One region of the Dorea longicatena genome, then DNA from elsewhere that is predicted to be linked to it. Evidence: predicted binding sites of a transcription regulator. Region 1 holds the regulator's gene; the other holds the start of a gene.
The links. The regulator HrcA, encoded in region 1, represses chaperone genes, less so after heat shock. The targets are predictions, from matches to a motif close to TGTTAGCACTCNNNNNNNNNGAGTGCTAACA.
Positions count from the first base shown of each region.

Region 1 (10,796 bases):
TCAGTCCCTTACTGAGTGCCTGTGCATTTTTGATGATCTGTTTCTGATATTCTGCGAATTCAGGCTCCAGGGCTTCTTTGAAGCATACCGCTTTTCCTGCGATCACGTGTTCCAGTGGTCCTCCCTGGATTCCAGGGAATACAGCTTTATTAAAGTTGAATTTATCTGCTGCTTCCTGATTACAGAGGATCAGACCGCCTCTTGGTCCGCGCAGTGTCTTATGTGTTGTCGTTGTTGTGACATCTGCGTACGGGATCGGGCTTGGATGAAGTCCTGCTGCAACAAGTCCTGCGATATGGGCCATATCAACCATCAGGTATGCTCCTACTTCATCCGCGATCTCACGGAATTTTTTGAAATCAATGATTCTTGCATAAGCACTTGCTCCCGCAATGATCATCTTTGGTTTTTCTTTTACTGCGATCTCACGTACCTTATCATAATCGATCACACCCTCGTCGTTCACTCCGTATGATACGACGTTGAAATATTTACCGGAAATATTAACCGGAGAACCATGTGTCAGATGTCCGCCATGATCCAGGTTCATACCCATGACTTTGTCTCCAGGCTCCAGCATTGCAAAGAATACTGCCAGATTTGCCTGTGCTCCGGAATGTGGCTGTACATTGGCATAATCACAGCCAAATAACTTCTTTGCTCTTTCTCTTGCAAGATCTTCCACTACATCCACACACTGACATCCACCATAGTAACGTTTGCCCGGATAGCCTTCTGCGTATTTATTTGTAAGCGGACTTCCCATTGCTGCCATGACTGCTTTGCTTACCCAGTTCTCCGATGCGATCAGCTCCAGATGCGAATTCTGTCTCTCCATCTCGGCCTGAATGGCGTCTGCAATTTCACTGTCTGCTTTTTTAATTTCATCAAATGCATACATATTTGAGTCCTCCTGGTTTGTTAAAAATTTAATTTATTTAATATGATATCACTTTACCACGGTGAATGCCAGTGTTTTTTGTAAAAAAGAGGAAACCTCTGATGAAATTAATCATCAAAGGTCTCCTTTAATTTATCCATAAATCCTTTTTTCTTTTTGCCTTTATGTTCGTGCTCTTCCGCTTTTTCAGATTTCTCTGCTCCGAGGGAATTGCCGGTCAGCTCATCGAATTTACGCAGTGCTTCTTTTGCTTCGGCACTTAAGTGTTCCGGTGTCTGGACCACAAGTGTTACATAATGATCGCCGCGAACCTGTGCATTTCGAAGAGATGGAACTCCTTTACCTTTCAGACGTACTTTTGTATCTGTCTTGGTTCCCGGTTTTACCGTGTAGATCACTTCTCCATCTACCGTCTTGATACGGATATCCGCACCAAGTGCTGCCTGTGCAAATGTAATCGGTACCGTTGAGAAGATGTGCATATCCTGACGCTGGAAGATTGGATGTCTTGATACCACAACCTCCACCAGAAGATCTCCTCTTGGTCCGCCGTTTACACCCGGCTCACCTTTTTCACGGATTCTGACACTCTGGCCATTATCAATACCTGCAGGAATCGATACGGATATCTTCTTCTTGCTGGCTACATAGCCTGTTCCGCCGCAATCCGGACATTTTTCCTTAATAATCTTACCAGTTCCCTGGCAATCCGGACAGGTCTGTACATTCTGTACCGTTCCAAAGAATGACTGCTGTGTATATACTACCTGACCTTTACCGCCACATTTCGGACAAGTCTCCGGAGATGTTCCCGGTTTGGCACCTGTTCCGTTACATTTCGGACATGGGTCTTTTAATACAACGTCCAATTCTTTCTCGCATCCGAATACAGCCTCTTCGAATGTGATTCTGACACTCTTACGGATATTCATACCTTTCATCGGTCCCTGGTTCGCACGACCGCCTCTGCGCCCGCCGCCGAACAGATCTCCGAAGATATCTCCGAAAATGTCGCCAAAATCAGCACCGTTAAAGTCGAATCCGCCATATCCGCCGCCTGCTCCCGCACTTCCGTCAAAAGCAGCATGACCAAACTGATCATACTGACGGCGTTTTTCCGGATCACTCAAGACTGCATACGCCTCAGAAGCTTCTTTGAACTTCTTTTCAGCTTCAGCATCACCCGGATTCATATCCGGGTGATACTTCTTGGCAACCTGTCTGTATGCTTTTTTCAAAGTTGCTTCGTCAGCATCTTTACTGACCCCAAGCACCTCATAGTAATCTCTTTTTGACTCTGCCATTTCCTATTCCTCACTTAATGTTCTTAGACTTCTTTGTAATCTCCGTCTACGACATCGTCGCCCTGGAATCCTTCTGGTGCCGGGCCTGCTCCTGCATTAGCTCCTGGCTGAGGACCAGCTCCCTGAGCTCCTGCTGCTGCGCCAGCCTGCTCATACATCTTTGTGAAGAGCTTCTGAGCACTCTCTGTCAGTTTTTCTTTACCTGCTTTGATCTCTGCAACCTGCTCATCTGTAAGAGTATCTGTATTTGCTTTTTCAAGTAATTCTTTCAGAGCTTTGCAGTCAGCTTCTACTGCTGCTTTGTCTGCACCGTCAAGCTTGTCGCCAACTTCCTGCAGAGCTTTCTCTGTCTGGAATACCATAGCGTCAGCTTCGTTCTTAGCATCGATTCCTTCTTTACGTTTCTTGTCCTGAGCTTCGAATTCAGCAGCTTCTTTTACAGCTTTGTCGATATCTTCATCAGACATGTTAGATCCTGCTGTAATTGTGATGTGCTGTTCTTTTCCAGTTCCAAGGTCTTTTGCAGATACATTTACGATACCATTTGCATCGATATCGAATGTAACTTCGATCTGTGGGATTCCACGTGGAGCTGGTGCGATTCCGTCCAGTCTGAACTGTCCGAGGGATTTGTTATCTCTTGCGAACTGTCTTTCTCCCTGTACTACGTTGATATCAACGGCTGTCTGGTTATCAGCAGCTGTAGAGAAGATCTGGCTCTTCTTTGTAGGAATTGTTGTATTTCTCTCGATCAGACGAGTAGCTACACCACCCATTGTCTCGATAGACAGTGACAGCGGAGTTACATCCAGAAGAAGGATGTCGCCGGCGCCTGTATCTCCTGCAAGTTTACCACCCTGAACAGATGCTCCAAGTGCTACACACTCATCCGGGTTCAGAGATTTGCTTGGCTCTTTACCTGTCAGACGTTTTACTTCTTCCTGTACTGCAGGGATACGTGTAGATCCACCAACTAACAGTACCTGACCAAGTTCAGAAGCTGTGATACCAGCATCTGATAATGCTCTCTGTACCGGCTCAGATGTCTTCAGTACAAGATCATGTGTCAGTTCATCAAATTTAGCTCTTGTAAGGTTCATATCGAAATGTTTTGGACCTTCTGCTGTAGCTGTGATGAATGGAAGGTTGATGTTTGTTGTTGTTGCTGAAGAAAGTTCTTTTTTAGCTTTCTCAGCTGCTTCTTTTAATCTCTGAAGTGCCATCTTATCTGCAGATAAGTCAACACCTTCCTGTTTCTTAAATTCAGCGATCATGTAGTCTGTAATCTTCTGGTCGAAGTCATCTCCACCAAGTCTGTTGTTACCGGCTGTAGATAATACTTCGATAACTCCGTCACCGATCTCGATAACAGATACGTCGAATGTACCACCACCAAGGTCATATACCATGATCTTCTGTTCTTTTTCATTGTCAAGACCATATGCAAGAGCTGCTGCTGTTGGCTCGTTGATGATACGTTTTACATCAAGTCCTGCAATCTTACCTGCATCTTTTGTTGCCTGACGCTGAGCATCGTTGAAGTAAGCAGGTACTGTGATAACAGCCTCTGTTACTTTTTCTCCAAGATATCCTTCTGCATCTGCTTTCAGTTTCTGAAGGATCATTGCTGAGATCTCCTGTGGAGAATATTTCTTATCTTCAATTGTTACCTTGTAGTCGGTTCCCATCTCTCTCTTGATAGAAGAGATTGTTCTCTCTGCGTTTGTTACTGCCTGACGTTTTGCAGGTTCTCCGACAAGACGCTCACCTGTCTTTGTAAATGCTACTACAGATGGTGTTGTTCTTGCGCCTTCTGTGTTGGCGATAACTGTTGGCTGTCCACCTTCCATTACGGCTACACAGCTGTTTGTTGTTCCTAAATCAATACCTATAATTTTACCCATGATAAATTTCCTCCTGTATGATTTTTTATTCTGATAATTGTGAATGTTCTTGTTTCTAATTTGCTACTTTTACCATGCTGTGTCTTACAACTGAATCACGGTATGTGTAGCCCTTCTGAAATTCCTCGGCAACAATATTCTCACCGAAGTTTTCATCTTCCACATGCATCACTGCGTTGTGGAAATTCGGATCAAACGGCTGGCCTACTGCTTCAATAGGCTTAACCTCGATTCCTTCCAGAGTGGTAAGCAGATGTTTATACACCTTCTCCATTCCCTGAACGAACGGATCTTCTTTGTCTTCTTCCTTCACTGCATCCAGACCTCTTTCAAAGTTGTCTACAACTGGAAGAATCTTCTCTATGATATCTTTCGCTCCAACTTCGTACATCTGGGATTTTTCCTTTTCTGTACGTTTGCGGAAGTTATCAAACTCTGCCATCTGACGGGTAAGCTTATCTGTAAGCTCTTCGATCTTCTCGTCTTTTTTATCTTTTTTCTTGCCAAATAATTTTTTGCCAGATTTCTTTTCTGTATCTTTCGCTGTCTCTTCGGCTTCTTCGTTTTCCACTTTTTCAGAAGTTTCTGTTGTCTCGTCTGTATCTGTCTCTGCTTCTTTTGCTTCAGCAGCGGATTTTTTTGCCTCTTCTACAGCTTCTTTTACCATATCTTCCTGGCTTTTTTCCTGCTTATTTTCCAAGGGTTATTCCACCTTTCTATCATTCTTATGGAACATCTGATCCAGTTCTGTCTGGAGACGTTTCATAGATTTTAAAACATGTTCATAATCCATACGTTTCGGTCCGATAATTCCTATCGTTCCCTTCATACCATCACCCAGTTCGTAGGTTGCAGTTACGACACTGCAGTCTCTCATAGTCTGTACCGGAGTCTCATCTCCGATATATACCTGAATGCCGGTATTCTCATCCTGTGCCAGGGTCTGTGTAACCAGTTCGGATAACTGCTGTTTTTCTTCAAATGCACTGATGATTTCCTGTGCGCTCTGGTTATCACTCAGCTCCGGATATTTAAAAATGTTCGTCGCACCGCTTGTGTAGATCTGCATATCATCATCTACATGAATCGCATCTGCAACTGCATCCAGTACATATCCGACTACCTGACTGTGGATTCCTGCCTGCTCCTTTAATCTGGCGATCAATCCCAGGTTGATTTCTTCAATCGACATGCCGTTGAGTGTTGTATTCAGCAGCATATTCAGCTTTAACAGATTCTCATTGCTGATCGGCTCATCAATGTTAATGATCTTATTCTTGATCACATTGCCTCCCAGTACGATGACTGCGATCACCTGTTCCTCATCTACCATAGATAACTGGATGAACTTAATCTTGTTTGAATTGTTCATCGGAGTCGAAACCATCGTTGCATAGTTGGTATTCGTTGCAAGAACCTTTGCTGCCTGTTTCAAAAGCTGATCCATCTTATCTGCTTTGTCAAGCATCTGATCCTGCATCTCATTCAGCTCCTGCTCTTTCTCCTCCATCAGCATATCTACATAGAGCCTGTATCCTTTATCCGAAGGAATACGTCCTGCCGACGTATGAGGCTGGATGATATATCCCATCTCTTCCAGATCTGCCATCTCATTACGGATCGTTGCTGAACTAAGATTCAGATCCGTGTACTTGGAAATCGTTCTGGAACCAACCGGTTCACCTGTCTCCAGATAATTCTGGATGATTGCATGAAGTATTTTCAGTTTTCTTTCACTCATCTCTTCATGATTTATCACCGGTACCTCCTCCTTTCGGTTTCTGGTTATTAGCACTCTTTTTATCTGAGTGCTAACACCTTTCGACTATTAAGATAGCACTCTCACATATTTTTGTCAACACTGTTTAGATATTTTTTAGAAAATGTAAAAAACCTTCTGATTACCACTTCTTTCGAATGCACATCAACGCAAACAGGCAGACTACTTATAATATATTGTCTGCCTGTTAATCACTTTATTCTTTTTCGTTTATATTGTTTTTAACGCAATTCCAAGGATATGTTTTGCACATCTCTGAAGATCCGCTTTGGTAATCCTTCCATTTTTTACGCCGTCTACAATATCCTCTACATTTTTCCTGCACCCTGGCATCTGAAGATCATTTCCTGCCTTAATGCACTGTACACCATCGGAATAGCTGTATTTCCCGCTTTCTGATACCATTCCAAGTGCCGTCGTATCCTGAGACGTATACCAGTCTGTCATAATAAAGCCTTCAAATCCCCATTCATCACGCGCTACATTCTGAAGCATGTCATAATGATTGGCGGCATGCGTTCCATTGATCAGATTATACGATGTCATGATCGCATATGGCTGTGCTGTCTTCACCACAATTTCGAATCCTTTCAGATAGATTTCTCTTAATGCACGTTCGCTGATATGTGCGTTCGTGAACATACGGTTGTCTTCCTGATTATTTGCCGCAAAATGCTTGATCGTCGTTCCATGTCCTTTGTAAGACTGTACACCCTTTGTATCGGCTGCCGCACACAGTCCGGTAAGCAGTGGATCTTCCGAATAATATTCAAAGTTTCTTCCACACAATGGATTTCTGTGAATATTCATGCCCGGTGCCAGCCACAGGTGAATATGAAACTGTTCCATCTCTTCTCCGACAATCTCACCCATTCTCTTGATAAGATCCACATCCCATGACTGCGCAAGTGTCGTCGCAATCGGGATTGCCGTACAGTACTGGTAATAATCCTGCGCTCCTTCCGGCTGCTCTTTCGCAAACGGTGCAATTTCCATTCCGAACTGTTCCCCACCCGGTAATTTATTGCCTTCTTTATCCGTTTTAAAATGTGTCTGTAACCGTAATCCTGCCGGTCCATCTGCAAGGATCAGATTCGGGATTTTCCGCTTCTCGATCAGTGCCGACGTCGTATCCCCTGCTGCTCCCGGCACACATGCAGAAGATGACCCGATTACATTGCCGCCTTCTTCCAGTCGTTCGGTTCCGACACAAAGATCAGCCATCTCTTCTACCGTAAGCTGTGCAACCAATTCTTCGAGTGATGCTGCCCCCTTCTTCACATCCTCCAGTGTTAATATCTCGTCTGGTCTTTTATCTTCCAGCGTAGTACGTATCACTTCATATTCCATGATCTTTTTCTTAAAGTTTTCCGCATAGATCAATATCGGGCGCATAAATGGTGTGTCATCCAGTTCCAGGTCAAAGATTGGGACCATATGGTGAATCTCTTTTACAAATTCCTTATCCTTCATCACATTCTTTAAAAGAACCGTCTGAACTGTTTCATCCAGATCTATGATCGCGGCTACTTCCGTTGTACGTGAACTGTTCCCCACACGAATCGTATACTCGCCTTCCTCCATAACCCATGCTGCATCATAACTGTCATAAGATGCCATATCTTCTGTCGCAAATGTAACTGTTACCACTTCTTTTTCTCCCGGCATGAGAAGCTTTGTCTTGGCAAATCCTGCAAGCTCCTGTGTTGGTTTTTCCATAACTCCATCCGGTGCCGAATAATAAACTTGTACGACTTCTCTTCCCGGATATACCTTACCGATATTCGTCACTTCCACTTCTACCTTTACCAGCTTTTCATCTGCGGTCACTTCTTTGGTCACCAATGAGAAATCCGTGTATCCTTTTCCATACCCAAAGCAATACAACGGCATGATTCCAAATGTATCAAAATAACGATATCCGACATAAATCCCGTCACTATAGTATTCATCATCCAGATTGTCATCGCGGTAACTGAAAGTTCTCGATGACGGATAGTCATCATAAGATCTTGCCCATGTATCTGTTAATTTTCCTGACGGAACTGTTTTAGCCATCAAGACATCCGCCACTGCATGGCCACCCATATTTCCAGTCTGTCCGGTCAGAAGGATTGCCTGCACTCCGGAAATCTTCCGCAATTCTGTCAGATCTATCACGCCTCCTGTATTCAATAATACAACACAATTCGAATAATTTTCCGTCATAAACCGGATGTTCTGCAATTCTCTGTCACTCAGATAATAATCTCCTTTTTCTGCCCGCCGGTCTTTTCCCTCTCCGGAATTTCTTGCAAGCACATAAATGGCCGCATCTGCCTCTTTGATATCTGTCTCTTCGACAATTGGCTGCTCCGGTTCCTGAAACGGATGTTTGAACCCAAGGATTACCGATGGCTCTCCCGTCTCATCTGACATATCTTTTAACTTTTTCAAATATGTTTTCTGCGCCTCTTCCAGATCCCGGTCGTATCTGTCAAGCCAGTCTTCTGTCACGATCTCAAATCCGGCTTCTTCTAATCCCCGTGCGATTGAAACTGTTTTTCTTACATTGACATCTCCGGATCCTGTTCCTCCTTTCACCGTATGTCTGGCTCCCGTTCCATATAATGCAATCTTTTTTATCTTATCTGAAAATGGTAATACACCGTCATTCTCCAAAAGGACCATACATTCCCCGGCCAGATGACGTACTTCATTCTCATGCTCTGTCTCATACTTCTGAATTTCATTTGTTTTCGATGCATAAATCTGTGCCATATATCTTCCTCTTTTCCTATATTATATTTTTCAAATTATAATGCTTCTGTTTCTGATTTTTGTATTTTGCTTGCAGAAATATCAGCTCTGTGAAAAATTTTAACACATTCTTCTGTCATTTTTCCATACTTAACATCCATTATTTCAGATACATTACGGACATCTTAATTGCGGTATTGTAATTATTTTTATTTTTGTTGTTATTCCAACAACATTCTTTTTCTTCTTTATAGTACACTAATACCTGCAAAACAACTGATACCATTTTAAACATATTTCTATTTTTAAGAAAAGGAGAATCATTATGATCAGAAAAATAATCCATATAAATGAAGAAAAATGTAACGGATGCGGTGCATGTGCCAACGCCTGTCACGAAGGTGCCATTCAGATGGTTGATGGAAAAGCCCGATTAATGCGCGATGATTTTTGCGATGGCCTTGGTGACTGTCTGCCGGCCTGTCCGACAAATGCAATCACATTTGAAGAACGTGAAGCGGATGCTTATGATGATGATGCAGTAAAAGCACATCTTGCCGCCAAAGGACCGGAAGCACTTAAGAAACACCTTGATGCAAAAAAAGCACATGCTCACGATAATGATGCACCAGCTCCACATCATGGTGGATGTCCGGGTTCTATGGCTCGTGAAATTCAACACACTGCTCCTCATGGTGGATGTCCGGGTTCTATGGCTCGTTCGGTTGAACACACTCATAATAATGATGCAAGTGCTTCTAATAATATGTCAGGAAGTACACCGACCGCTTACTCCATGGAAAGTCAGCTTCGTCAGTGGCCGGTCCAGATCAAGCTTGCTCCGCTGAGCGCACCATATTTCCAGAACGCAAATCTGCTGATTGCAGCCGACTGTACGGCATATGCATATGGCAACTTCCACAACCAATTCATTAAGAATCACGTTGTACTGATTGGATGTCCGAAACTGGATGCAGTTGATTATACGGAGAAATTAACCGAGATCATCAAGCATAATGATTTCAAAAGTCTTACTATCGTCCGTATGGAAGTTCCTTGCTGCGGAGGACTGGAGCATGCCGCTACAGAAGCGTTAAAAGCAAGCGGGAAGTTTATTCCTTGGCAGGTGGTGACGATTGGGATTGATGGAACTATAAAGGATATTTAATGCATGAAGCGGTCGTTACCCGGAATAGGAGTCACTGTTTGAGCCGTATGGCGAGTTTGACTCCTATTCCGGGTGCTTTTAGAAAATTCTGACGCCCTTATAACTTCTTCATCGTAGAATCTTAGCCCGTAGCAGAATACCAAGTCTTTCTCATGGACCGGGGGTAAACCACGATACTGCATTAAACAGCAACTCACTGATCTTCCCGGATATACCTCATCCACTCTTTAATCTCCTTCTCATGCCCATTCTCGCTTGGTACATAGAATTTTTCTCCGACGATCTCGTCCGGGAGATACTGTTGTTCTACATAATGGTGCGGATAATTATGTGCATATTTATATCCGATGCCGTGTCCCAGTTTCTGGGCTCCTTTATAGTGGGCATCCTGCAGGTGTGACGGAACCGTTGTCTTTGTGCGTTTCACGCTTGCCATTGCATCAAAGATTGCATTGCATGCGGCATTACTCTTTGGTGCAGTTGCTACATACGTGACTGCCTGAGAAAGAATGATCTGTGCTTCCGGCATACCGATTCGTTCGACTGCCTGGGAAGCAGATACGGCAACCGTAAGTGCCATCGGATCTGCATTTCCGACATCTTCCGATGCGCAGATCATGATACGTCTGGCTATGAACTTGATATCTTCTCCTGCGTATAACATTTTCGCAAGATAATACACTGCCGCATCTGGATCGGAGCCACGCATACTTTTGATAAATGCAGAGATCGTATCATAATGATTATCCCCGGTCTTATCGTATTTGACTACACGTTTCTGAATGCATTCGGATGCAACATCCAGTGTGATGCGAATCTTTCCGTCTGCACTTCGTTCTGTTGTCAGGATTCCAAGTTCGACTGCATTCAATGCACTTCTGGCATCTCCTCCGGAAATGTCTGCAAGAAATTCCAGTGCATCTTCATCGATCACTGCCTGGTAACTTCCCATACCTTTTACCGTATCATAGACTGCCCTTGTGATCAGTGTCTTGATGTC
Region 1 is NZ_CP102280.1:1,145,824-1,156,619, reverse strand. Features, by position in the region: gene glyA (serine hydroxymethyltransferase) at 1-901, opposite strand, end outside; gene dnaJ (molecular chaperone DnaJ) at 1,009-2,205, opposite strand; gene dnaK (molecular chaperone DnaK) at 2,229-4,109, opposite strand; gene grpE (nucleotide exchange factor GrpE) at 4,165-4,776, opposite strand; gene hrcA (heat-inducible transcriptional repressor HrcA) at 4,813-5,850, opposite strand; gene NQ508_RS05395 (glycoside hydrolase family 3 protein) at 6,100-8,649, opposite strand; gene NQ508_RS05390 (ATP-binding protein) at 8,954-9,796, shown strand; gene NQ508_RS05385 (replication-associated recombination protein A) at 9,990-10,796, opposite strand, start outside.

Region 2 (10,796 bases), 970 kb from region 1:
ATATTTCATCTCAGACCACAGATGCAGAAGTACTTGAAATGGGAGTCAGTTATCTGAGGATATGCTGTGTGATTTCTTTTGGAATCATTTTCTTTTCACTATTTGAAAAATTACTCCAGGCGACAGGACGATCTCTTTATTCCACAATCGGACAGGTAGTCGGAGCTGTTGTAAATATCATTCTTGATCCAATTATGATCTATGGTATCGGTCCGGTTCCGGAAATGGGAGTAAAAGGTGCAGCTTATGCGACAGTAATTGGTCAGATAGCATCTGCAGTTTTACTGCTTGTTTTCCAGATAAAGCTGAATAAAGAATTTGAGCATGATGTGAAATACATGAAGCCGGATGCAGGCATTATAAAAGAAATCTATGCGATTGGCCTTCCGGCCATCATTGCACAGGCATTGATGTCTATTATGGTATATGTAATGAATCTGATTCTGAAATTCAATCCATCTGCACAGACAGCTTATGGATTATTCTATAAGGTTCAACAGTTTGTGCTGTTCCTCGCATTTGGACTCAGAGATGCAATCACACCGATCATTGCATTTGCTTATGGAATGAGAAGCAAGAAGAGAATCCAGGATGGAATCAAATATGGTCTGATCTATACGGTTGCATTGATGATTCTGGGTATTGCAATCACAGAGATTTTCCCAGGGGCATTTGCGACGCTGTTTAATGCCGGACAGTCGAGAGCATATTTTATCAGTGCAATGAGAGTCATTTCTTTAAGTTTCTTGTTTGCAGGAATTAATGTTGCTTATCAGGGAATCTATCAGGCAGTGAACAGTGGTATGGAATCACTGGTTATCTCACTTCTGAGACAGCTTGTAATTATCTTACCACTGGCTGGAATTTTTTCTATATTTGCCAGAAATGGTCAGATGGGAGTTGCATTAATCTGGTGGGCATTCCCGATCACGGAAGTGATTGCATGTCTGGTGGGATATGTATTCTTAAAGAGAATCAGAAAAAACAAGGTTTTAAAGTAAGGAGGAAACAGGAATGGTAAAACGAATCATTACGATCAGCAGAGAATTTGGAAGCGGCGGACGTTTCATCGGCGAGGAAGTGGCAAAGAAGCTGGGAATTGCTTATTACGATAAAAATATCATCAATCAGATAGCGGAAGAATCAGGACTGTCACCGGATTATATTCAGGAAAGTGCCGAATTATCGCCAAAGAAAGGACTGTTTGCCTATGCATTTGCCGGACGGGATATCACGGGAAAATCTTTGGAAGATATGGTATATGAAGCACAGAGGAAGGTGATTCTGGAACTTGCGGATAAGGAATCTTGCGTTATTATAGGAAGAAATGCAGATTTTATACTGAAAGACAGGGATGATGTGCTGAATGTGTTTATTCATGGAGATATGCCGGAAAAGATACAGCGTATCAGCAGGTTATATCATGTCAGTGAGCAGGAGGCTGTAAAGCTGATAGCAGATACAGATAAAAGGCGCATGACAAATTATAACTTTTATACCGGGCAGAAGTGGGGAAAGGCCAGCAATTACACGTTGTGTCTGAACAGTTCACAGCTTGGATATGGCAGATGTGAAGCGGTTATTATGGAGTGCAGATAGATCTGTGGGGACAGAAAAGTATCCGGGGCTAATGAAGATAATTTAAAAATGATTTCCAAATTGAAAAGGAGAGGTCAAAATGGCAAAAGCCAGATATAAGATAAAACAGATGACTGAGTAACATACTTTTCTGCAATCCGTGCAGGGACAGCATGTTACTGTACAGGAAATCAGAGAATACTTCAAAGACCGTGAAATTGCAGTCGGAACGACAACAATATACCGGCAGCTGGAAAAGATGGTAAAAGATGGTTTGGTTGAGAAATATGTGGTAGAAGGTACAAACAGTGCCTGCTTTGAGTACATAGGAGAGAGTGAGACATCTGATTATGAGAGCTGCTATCATTGCAAGTGTGAAAAATGTGGAAAACTGATTCATATTCAATGTGATGAGATTGAATGCCTGAGCAGACACATGACAGAACATCATGATTTTCAATTAGATCCCAAACGTACTGTCTTCTATGGAATCTGTAATGAGTGTAGAAAAAACACTTAAACCAAAATAAGAACGTTAATGAGAAAGGAGAAGGATATGACTACGGAAAAAAGAAAACATCTTGCAGCATGGTTTAGCATCATCTTTATATTCGTGACATTGGCTTCTCTTTTCTATATTGTCAAAGAAGAAAATCATAAATGCACAGGAGAAGACTGTCCTGTCTGTGCGTGTGTTTAAGACTTTTTTTGTGTAACTTTGTGCTCGGTGATATTGTCCGTTATCTGTGCGGTTATAGGAATTTTGTTATCCATACTTGCCGGAACACCGGTTGGCTCGACTATCGTGGCTGCAGATATGGCAGCATTCTTTATCAGTTGTGTAGCAGGACGGATGATGGGGAGAAGATGATATGAGAAGAAAAAAATGGATTATTCTTGGCGTTTGTATGCTCTTTTGTATGATAAATATAGCTGGATGTGTAAAAAAAGAAAGCAAGAAGATTACTACAGGCTCTTCCGTGGATAAAATCGTAAAGGAAAAGACAGAAAAAAAGAAACTCAGAATACAAAACGTAAAGAAACGAAAAAACAGCAGGAAGAGAAAAGCCAGGAATCGAAGGGACAGGGAGGGCAACAGACACCAGGCAGTGATGTTGATTATGACCTTACAAATATGAATAAAGATATGGTCTATGCTGCTTTTTATCAGCTGATGGTAGAACCAGATAAATATATTGGAAAGACACTTTGCATCGATGGCTTATATTATACTGGACAAAACGAAAAAACTGGAACATACTATCATTATAGCATTATAAAAGATGCACTGGCCTGCTGTTCACAGGGACTGGAGTTTGTCTAGGGAGATGTGTTACATGTATATTCGGATGAATATCCCAAAGATGAGACAGAGATAGAGGTAAAGGGAACATTTAAAACGTATAAGGAACCTGGAGACGATACATTATACTGTCACCTTGTGAATTCAGAGATGCAGGTAAAATAAAAAATGAAAAGATGATAAGAATGAAACAGGTTGCAACGAAGATAACGGAATATGTAAAGAAAAGCAAAAGAGCAAAATTATATGGAGTATTTGGTCTGATATATCTGATTGCAGTTATATTTGTCATGAATGATGCATGGCTGTATCAGACACCAATTGCAAAACTTACAAAAGTAGAGACAAGCATAGCAGGAGAGAATAAAAGCACCCGCGGAACACAGGAAATCAAATATAAGCAAAAAATCCGGGGTGTGATATTAAATGGAACGAATAAGGGGAAAATCGTTGATTTTTCTAACGAATATACCTATACAGGAATGTTAAAACAGAAATATCACAAAGGGGATAAAGTATTGCTGAACGGGTCTGAAAGTAATGTGGGATCCAGTATACAGAGCGTAAAAAGAGATACAGAACTTGTTGTTTTGCTTGGACTTTTAATATTTGCACTGATGACAATCGCAGGAAAGAAAGGCGTGCTCACGATTATAACGGTTGGAATCAATATTGTGATATTTTCAGTAGGATTTTTAAAAAGCGGTGATGATGCGGATGTTGTAGCAATCTGTAATAAAATGGTACTCTTCTTTGCAATTGCTACATTGATCGGATTAAATGGACTTCACAGGAAAACATGGGCGGCCTTATTGTCAACACTATGTATACTGGCAATGATCATGGGAATATTTGAGGTAGTGATCAGTCATACCGCAGAACTGGATTATTCTACGATGGAATATTTGGGAAGCATTGATAATCCGGATGAGATTTTTCATGCGGAGATCCTGTTATCCGGACTTGGAGCAATCATGGATGTTGCAGTGGCAATTGCGGCAGCTTTGAGTGAAATTGTTACGAAGCGGCCAGAAGTTACATTCCGGGAGTTATTCCGGTCCGGAAGAGAGATTGGATATGATATTATGGGAACGATGATCAATGTATTGTTATTCGTGTTTGGCTGTGGCCTGATTCCGATGTGTGTGATCAGGATGAATAACAGTGTCCGGTTTATGACGATCATCAAATTACATATTCCGTGTGAATTATGCAGATTCTTCATAGAGAGTATTGGAATTGTACTGGCAATACCAGTATCTATCCTGATCACATCTGTGATAATGAAATTAACGATAAGAAAGGTGAAGAAGATATGTTGATGATACTGGGATTCATCCTGTTATTTTTGATCATGATTATTGGCGGGGACAGAGGTGTGATATCATTGATATCACTGGTTGGAAATATGCTGCTGCTTAGCCTGGCTATCTGGCTGATGGCAGCGGGAGCACCGGTACTTCTGGTTACGGTCGGAGTAGGAATCATCATTTCATGTGTCACATTATTTTATCAAAATGGTACCAATGAAAAGACGAAGAGTGCATTTACAGCCGTATTGATTACAATGGCGGTCTTGTTCTTCTTTATCTATATGGTGGTGTGGAGAAGTGAGGCAGGAGGACTGAATGAAATACAGGCTGCGGAAGATGATGTATTATATTACAATATGAATCTGGATATTAATATGAGAAATGTTGCGACAGCTGTGATCATACTCAGCACGTTAGGTGCTGTGTTAGATATGGCACTTACGGTTACCACTTCCGTTTACGAGGTCAGTATTCACAAACCGGAGATGAAACTGACAGAACTTGTAGAAAGTGGAATGCAGATCGGAAGAGAAGTAATCGGGACAACGGTGAATACATTGTTATTTGCGTATCTTGGAGAATCACTATTATTATTTTCTTATCTGAAGATGCAGGATTATACACTGGAAACATTATTAAATTCGAAAATATTGTTCCAGAATTGTGTATCAATGATATTTGGTGCGATCGCCTGTGTAGTGGTGATGCCGGTTGCGGCGGTATTGGTGGGAAAACGTATTAATATCGTATAATTGCTTCTAATTTTCCGTATTATAAGCAAAAGGCAGCAGATATTTTGCTTTGATTTTTCCTGGTTTCCTGTCATTAACACCGACATAGATGTTCCCACTTTCACATAGTATGGCGGATCCTACAGTATGATTTTGATCTTTTTCGTCATAATTTGAATGTATAGTCTTTTGGGCTTTTTCGATTAATGCATGATCCTGCACGGTTAAAGGACATATCCAAGGTCAACATTTTATGATTATTTTGATGACATTTATGATCTGATGGATTATTGCTGGATTGCAATTATGAAAGACATGGATATGGAAAAATGTTTTTTGGCGAAGGAGCAATTAAGCAAAGAGGAAGCATTACAGGCGGTTTGCTTTTTGCTTAGCAGTGTCGAAAGGGAGGCTCACAGAAAATGATTTTGTATTTCAGTGCAACAGGAAACGGGAAATATATTGCAGAACAGATTGCGGAGAAAACAGATGAAAAATGTATGTCTATCGTAGACTGCATCTGTGAGGATAAGTATTGTTTCTCCAATGAAAAAATATTTGGAATGGTGGTACCGACTTATTTCTGGCGTCTTCCACGGATTGTTGCAGAATATCTGGGAAAGCTCAGAATTGAAAATTGTGGATATACATTTTTCCTTGCCAGCTATGGAACAACGACAGGTGAGGCTGGCAGTATGGCGAAGAAGATTATGGCTCATAATGGGCAGAACTTTGATGCCTACTATAGTGTGATTATGCTGGATACATGGACACCGGTATTTGACCTTACGAATAAGAATAGAGTTGATAAATGGCTGAGTGACGGCAAAAAGCAGCTTAAGCTTGTTATCGGCAATATAATGTCAAAAAGAAAAGGAAATTTTGTAGACAGAAAATTATATAGCCGGAAACCTGAACTATAATCCGGAAGTGCATTGCACCCATCATGAACACGAGCATTCCTGCGGAGAACATCATTGTGGTGAAGATAAGCATGGCTGTAACGGTAATGCAGGTAACTGTTAATGAGTGAGTCAAGCCTATTATTATCTGTGGAGTATTCTACGGATAATGGTAGGCTTTTTTCCTTTTTTTCGATAGGATTTGCTGAGGAATTCATTGTAGGTAGTTTGTAGACAGTTCCAGATACCACGGAGTTGTGTATCTGTAAAATTTACTAGTTGGAGTAACATTTTTTGAACATGATTATTTCTGATTCCATAGTTTTTTAGATATTAAATTTCTCAACAGAAAAATTATTATTTTATAGATGCAGTATTTGCGAGCGTAAATCTTACATTTTGGAGTATAACATTGAAAAGTGTTGCAAACCCTGTAAAAACAAGTGTTGCAAAAAAAAAACAAAAAATTAGCACTCACCTCTAGACAGTGCTAACAAAGTGTGTTATAGTACAAATAGAACAAATGAAGAGAGATAAAGAATCAAAGATATGATTCCGAATCGAAACTCCAGAAGTTCCAGCAAACAACATCCAGGAATTATCCGATGATGCTAACAATACATTTTAAACATTTGGAAGGAGAAATGACTTATGATGATGCCTAGTATTTTGGGAGAAAACTTATTTGATGATTTTATGAACGATTTCAGATTACCTGCATTTCCGGATGTAGACAAAGAACTGTATGGAAAACATGCAAAGAATTTAATGAAGACAGATGTAAAAGAAACCGAGAAAGGTTATGAAGTAGATATGGATCTTCCGGGATTTAAGAAAGATGAAATTCAGATGGAGCTGAATGATGGAGTGCTTACCATCAGCGCAGCCAAAGGACTGGACAAAGATGAGGAAGACAAGAAAGGTAACTACATCAGAAAAGAGCGTTATGCAGGCAGCATGAGCAGAAGTTTCTATGTAGGAAAATACGTAACCGTAGAGGATGTACATCCGAAATACGAGAACGGAATCCTCTCCTTCAGTGTTCCGAAAGAGGAAGCAAAACCAGTGGAAGAAAAGAAAAATTATATTTCCATTGAGGGATAATTAAATAAGGTAAGAAACGTTGCCACGGTGGGAGCAATCCTTCTGTGGCAAAAAAATACAACAAAATTAGCACTCGGGGGTTGACAGTGCTAACAAAACGATGTAATGTTATATTGCAAATAGAACAAGAGTGAAAAGGAGGTTGTCTATATGAATATAAATAAATTTACACAGAAATCACTGCAGGCTGTTCAGAACTGTGAACGTATTGCAATGGACTATGGCAACCAAGAGATTGCACAGGAGCATCTGCTCTATGCGTTGCTGACACAGGATGATAGCCTGATCGCGAAACTGATGGAAAAGATGGGGCTTGATAAGAACCTCATCATTAACAGAGTAGAAGAAGCCATTCAGAAACGTCCGAAAGTCCAGGGCGGACAGCAGTATGTCGGACAGGATCTGAACAATGCACTGGTACACGGTGAAGACGAAGCAAAAGCTATGGGAGATGAATATGTATCTGTAGAACATCTTTTCCTGGCAATGATGAAATATGCAAGTAAAGATATGAAGGCACTTTTCCGTGAAGTGGGAATTTCGAGAGAAGGATTTTTACAGGCATTATCAACCGTCAGAGGTAATCAGAGAGTGACCAGCGATAACCCGGAAGATACCTATGATACATTGAATAAATATGGTACCGATCTGGTAGAAAGAGCAAGAGAACAGAAGATGGATCCGGTTATCGGACGTGATTCCGAGATCCGTAATGTGGTCAGAATCCTTTCCCGTAAGACGAAGAACAACCCGGTCCTGATTGGTGAACCTGGTGTAGGTAAGACAGCAGTTGTAGAAGGTCTTGCACAGCGTATTGTACGCGGTGATGTACCGGAAGGACTGAAAGAGAAGACAATCTTCTCCTTGGATATGGGTGCTCTGGTAGCAGGTGCCAAATATCGTGGTGAATTCGAGGAACGTCTGAAAGCAGTACTCGAAGAAGTCAAGAACAGTGACGGAAGGATCATTCTGTTCATCGATGAGTTACACACCATTGTCGGAGCAGGTAAGACAGACGGAGCCATGGATGCCGGCAATATGTTAAAACCTATGCTGGCAAGAGGTGAACTCCACTGTATCGGTGCAACGACACTGGATGAATACCGTCAGTATATTGAAAAGGATGCCGCACTTGAGAGACGTTTCCAGCCGGTTATGGTAGAAGAACCCACCGTTGAAGATACCATTTCTATCCTTCGTGGATTGAAAGAACGTTATGAAGTATTCCATGGTGTGAAGATCACAGATGGTGCCCTGGTAGCAGCCGCAACATTATCTGACCGTTACATTTCCGACCGTTTTCTTCCGGATAAGGCTATCGACCTTGTAGATGAGGCGTGTGCATTGGTTAAGACAGAACTGGATTCTATGCCGGCAGAGATGGATGAGCTGAACCGTAAGATCATGCAGATGGAGATTGAAGAGACGGCTCTTAAGAAAGAAGATGACCGGTTAAGTAAAGAACGTCTGGAACACTTACAGCAGGAACTGGCAGAGCTTAGAGATGAATTTGCCGGTAAGAAAGCACAGTGGGACAATGAAAAAGTCGGTGTCGAACGTGTACAGAAACTACGTGAAGAGATTGAGCAGGTCAATAAAGACATCGAAAGAGCACAGCATTCCTATGATCTGGAGAAGGCAGCAGAACTTCAGTATGGCAAACTGCCACAGCTTCAGAAACAGTTAGAAGAGGAAGAAGCAAAGGTAAAAGACGAAGATCTGTCTCTCGTACACGAAAGTGTTAATGACGAAGAGATCGGAAGAATCGTATCCCGCTGGACAGGAATTCCGGTTGCCAAGTTAAATGAAAGCGAACGAAGCAAGACTTTACATTTAGGTGATGAACTGCATAAGAGAGTCATTGGACAGGATGAAGCGGTAGAACTGGTAACAGAAGCCATCATCCGTTCCAAAGCAGGAATCAAAGACCCGACCAAACCAATCGGTTCGTTCCTGTTCCTTGGACCTACCGGTGTAGGTAAGACAGAGCTTGCCAAAGCACTGGCAGAGAATCTGTTCGACGATGAGAACAACATGGTACGTATCGATATGAGTGAGTATATGGAGAAATATTCTGTGTCACGTCTGATCGGAGCGCCTCCGGGATATGTTGGATACGATGAAGGCGGTCAGCTTACCGAGGCAGTCAGAAGAAGACCTTATTCGGTTGTACTGTTTGATGAGGTAGAAAAGGCACATCCGGATGTATTCAATATCTTGTTACAGGTATTAGATGACGGACGTATCACCGATTCACAGGGACGTACCGTGGACTTTAAGAATACGATCCTGATCATGACATCCAATATTGGATCTCAGTATCTGCTGGATGGTATGGACGAAAATGGCAACATCAGCCAGGAAAGCCAGAATGCGGTAATGGAAGACTTAAGAGCACACTTCAGACCAGAGTTCCTGAACCGTCTGGATGAGACGATCATGTTCAAACCATTGACGAAAGACAATATTTATGACATTATTGACTTATTAGTAGCTGATGTCAACAAACGTCTGGCTGATCGTGAGATTTCAATCTTCCTGACCGAAGATGCGAAGAAATATGTCGTAGACGGAGGATACGATCCGAACTATGGTGCAAGACCACTGAAGAGATTCCTCCAGAAACATGTCGATACACTGGCAGCAAAACTGATGCTGCAAGGTGACGTTGGAGCACAGGATACGATCATCATAGACGTAGAAGACGGTAAGCTTGTGGCAAGGAGTCAGAGCGTGTGCGAATAATATTTCACATAGATGTCAATTCAGCTTATCTTAGCTGGACAGCAGTAGAACAATTGAAAAACGGAGCCGGGGTGGATATCCGGACGATACCTGCGATCATTGGCGGAGACCAGAAGTCCCGCCACGGTATCGTACTGGCAAAATCCATTTCGGCAAAAAAATATGGCATTCGTACGGGGGAACCTGTTGCGAATGCCTTTCGTAAGTGTCCGAATCTTAAGACCTATCTGCCGGATCATCAGATGTACCGTGAATATAGCAGAAAGCTGATGGAATTTTTACGTACTTACACGACACATATAGAACAGGTCAGTGTGGATGAATGTTATATGGATTTTACGGAGATTGCGGACCGGTTCACATCTCCGGTGGAAGGTGCGTCTGAAATCAAAGATGAGGTGTATAAAAGGTTCGGATTCACGGTGAATGTGGGGATATCTTCCAGAAAAGTCCTGGCAAAGATGGCATCTGACTTTGAAAAACCAAATAAAGTGCATACCTTATTCCCAGAAGAAGTCCCGGCGAAAATGTGGCCGCTGCCGATCGGAGAATTATTCATGGCAGGCCGTTCCAGTGTAGAGACGATGAAGAAGCTTGAAATCTATACGATCGGAGATCTGGCGAATACGGATCCGGCAATTTTGGAACTGCATTTGAAAAGCCATGGAAGAAAGCTATGGGAATTTGCCAACGGGCTGGATGATTCGGAAGTGGAAAGTGTCCGTGCAGAGGCAAAAGGAGTCGGCAATTCCACGACACTTCCCAAAGATCTGATAACAGAAGCAGAGGCATTGCCGGTATTGAAAGATCTGGCTGTAAGTGTGGGACGACGGTTGAGAAAAGCCGGACAAAAAGCCGGAATGGTGAGCGTAGAAATTAAGTACCACACTTTTAATCAGATGTCTCATCAGAAGCAGATGGAGAGACAGACGAACCAGGATCAGGATATTTATCAGGCATCTATCGAACTGTTCCGCGAATTGTGGAGCGGGGAACCTATCAGACTTCTTGGAATCCGGACGTCCAAGTTATCGGAAGAAAGCGAACCGGAGCAGTTGAGTCTGTTCGATATGAAGTTCGAATCCGAAGAGACGAGGAAGAAAAAGAAAAATCTGAAAGA
Region 2 is NZ_CP102280.1:2,115,830-2,126,625, reverse strand. Features, by position in the region: gene NQ508_RS10135 (MATE family efflux transporter) at 1-1,001, shown strand, start outside; gene NQ508_RS10130 (cytidylate kinase-like family protein) at 1,015-1,599, shown strand; gene NQ508_RS10125 (Fur family transcriptional regulator) at 1,739-2,098, shown strand; gene NQ508_RS10120 (hypothetical protein) at 2,451-2,717, shown strand; gene NQ508_RS10115 (hypothetical protein) at 2,714-2,902, shown strand; gene NQ508_RS10110 (hypothetical protein) at 2,909-3,046, shown strand; gene NQ508_RS10105 (YibE/F family protein) at 3,058-4,203, shown strand; gene NQ508_RS10100 (YibE/F family protein) at 4,197-4,946, shown strand; gene NQ508_RS10095 (EFR1 family ferrodoxin) at 5,348-5,848, shown strand; gene NQ508_RS10090 (Hsp20/alpha crystallin family protein) at 6,479-6,931, shown strand; gene clpB (ATP-dependent chaperone ClpB) at 7,082-9,676, shown strand; gene NQ508_RS10080 (Y-family DNA polymerase) at 9,667-10,796, shown strand, end outside.
Region 2: the regulator HrcA is predicted to act here: its motif matches at 6,996-7,026, upstream of clpB (ATP-dependent chaperone ClpB).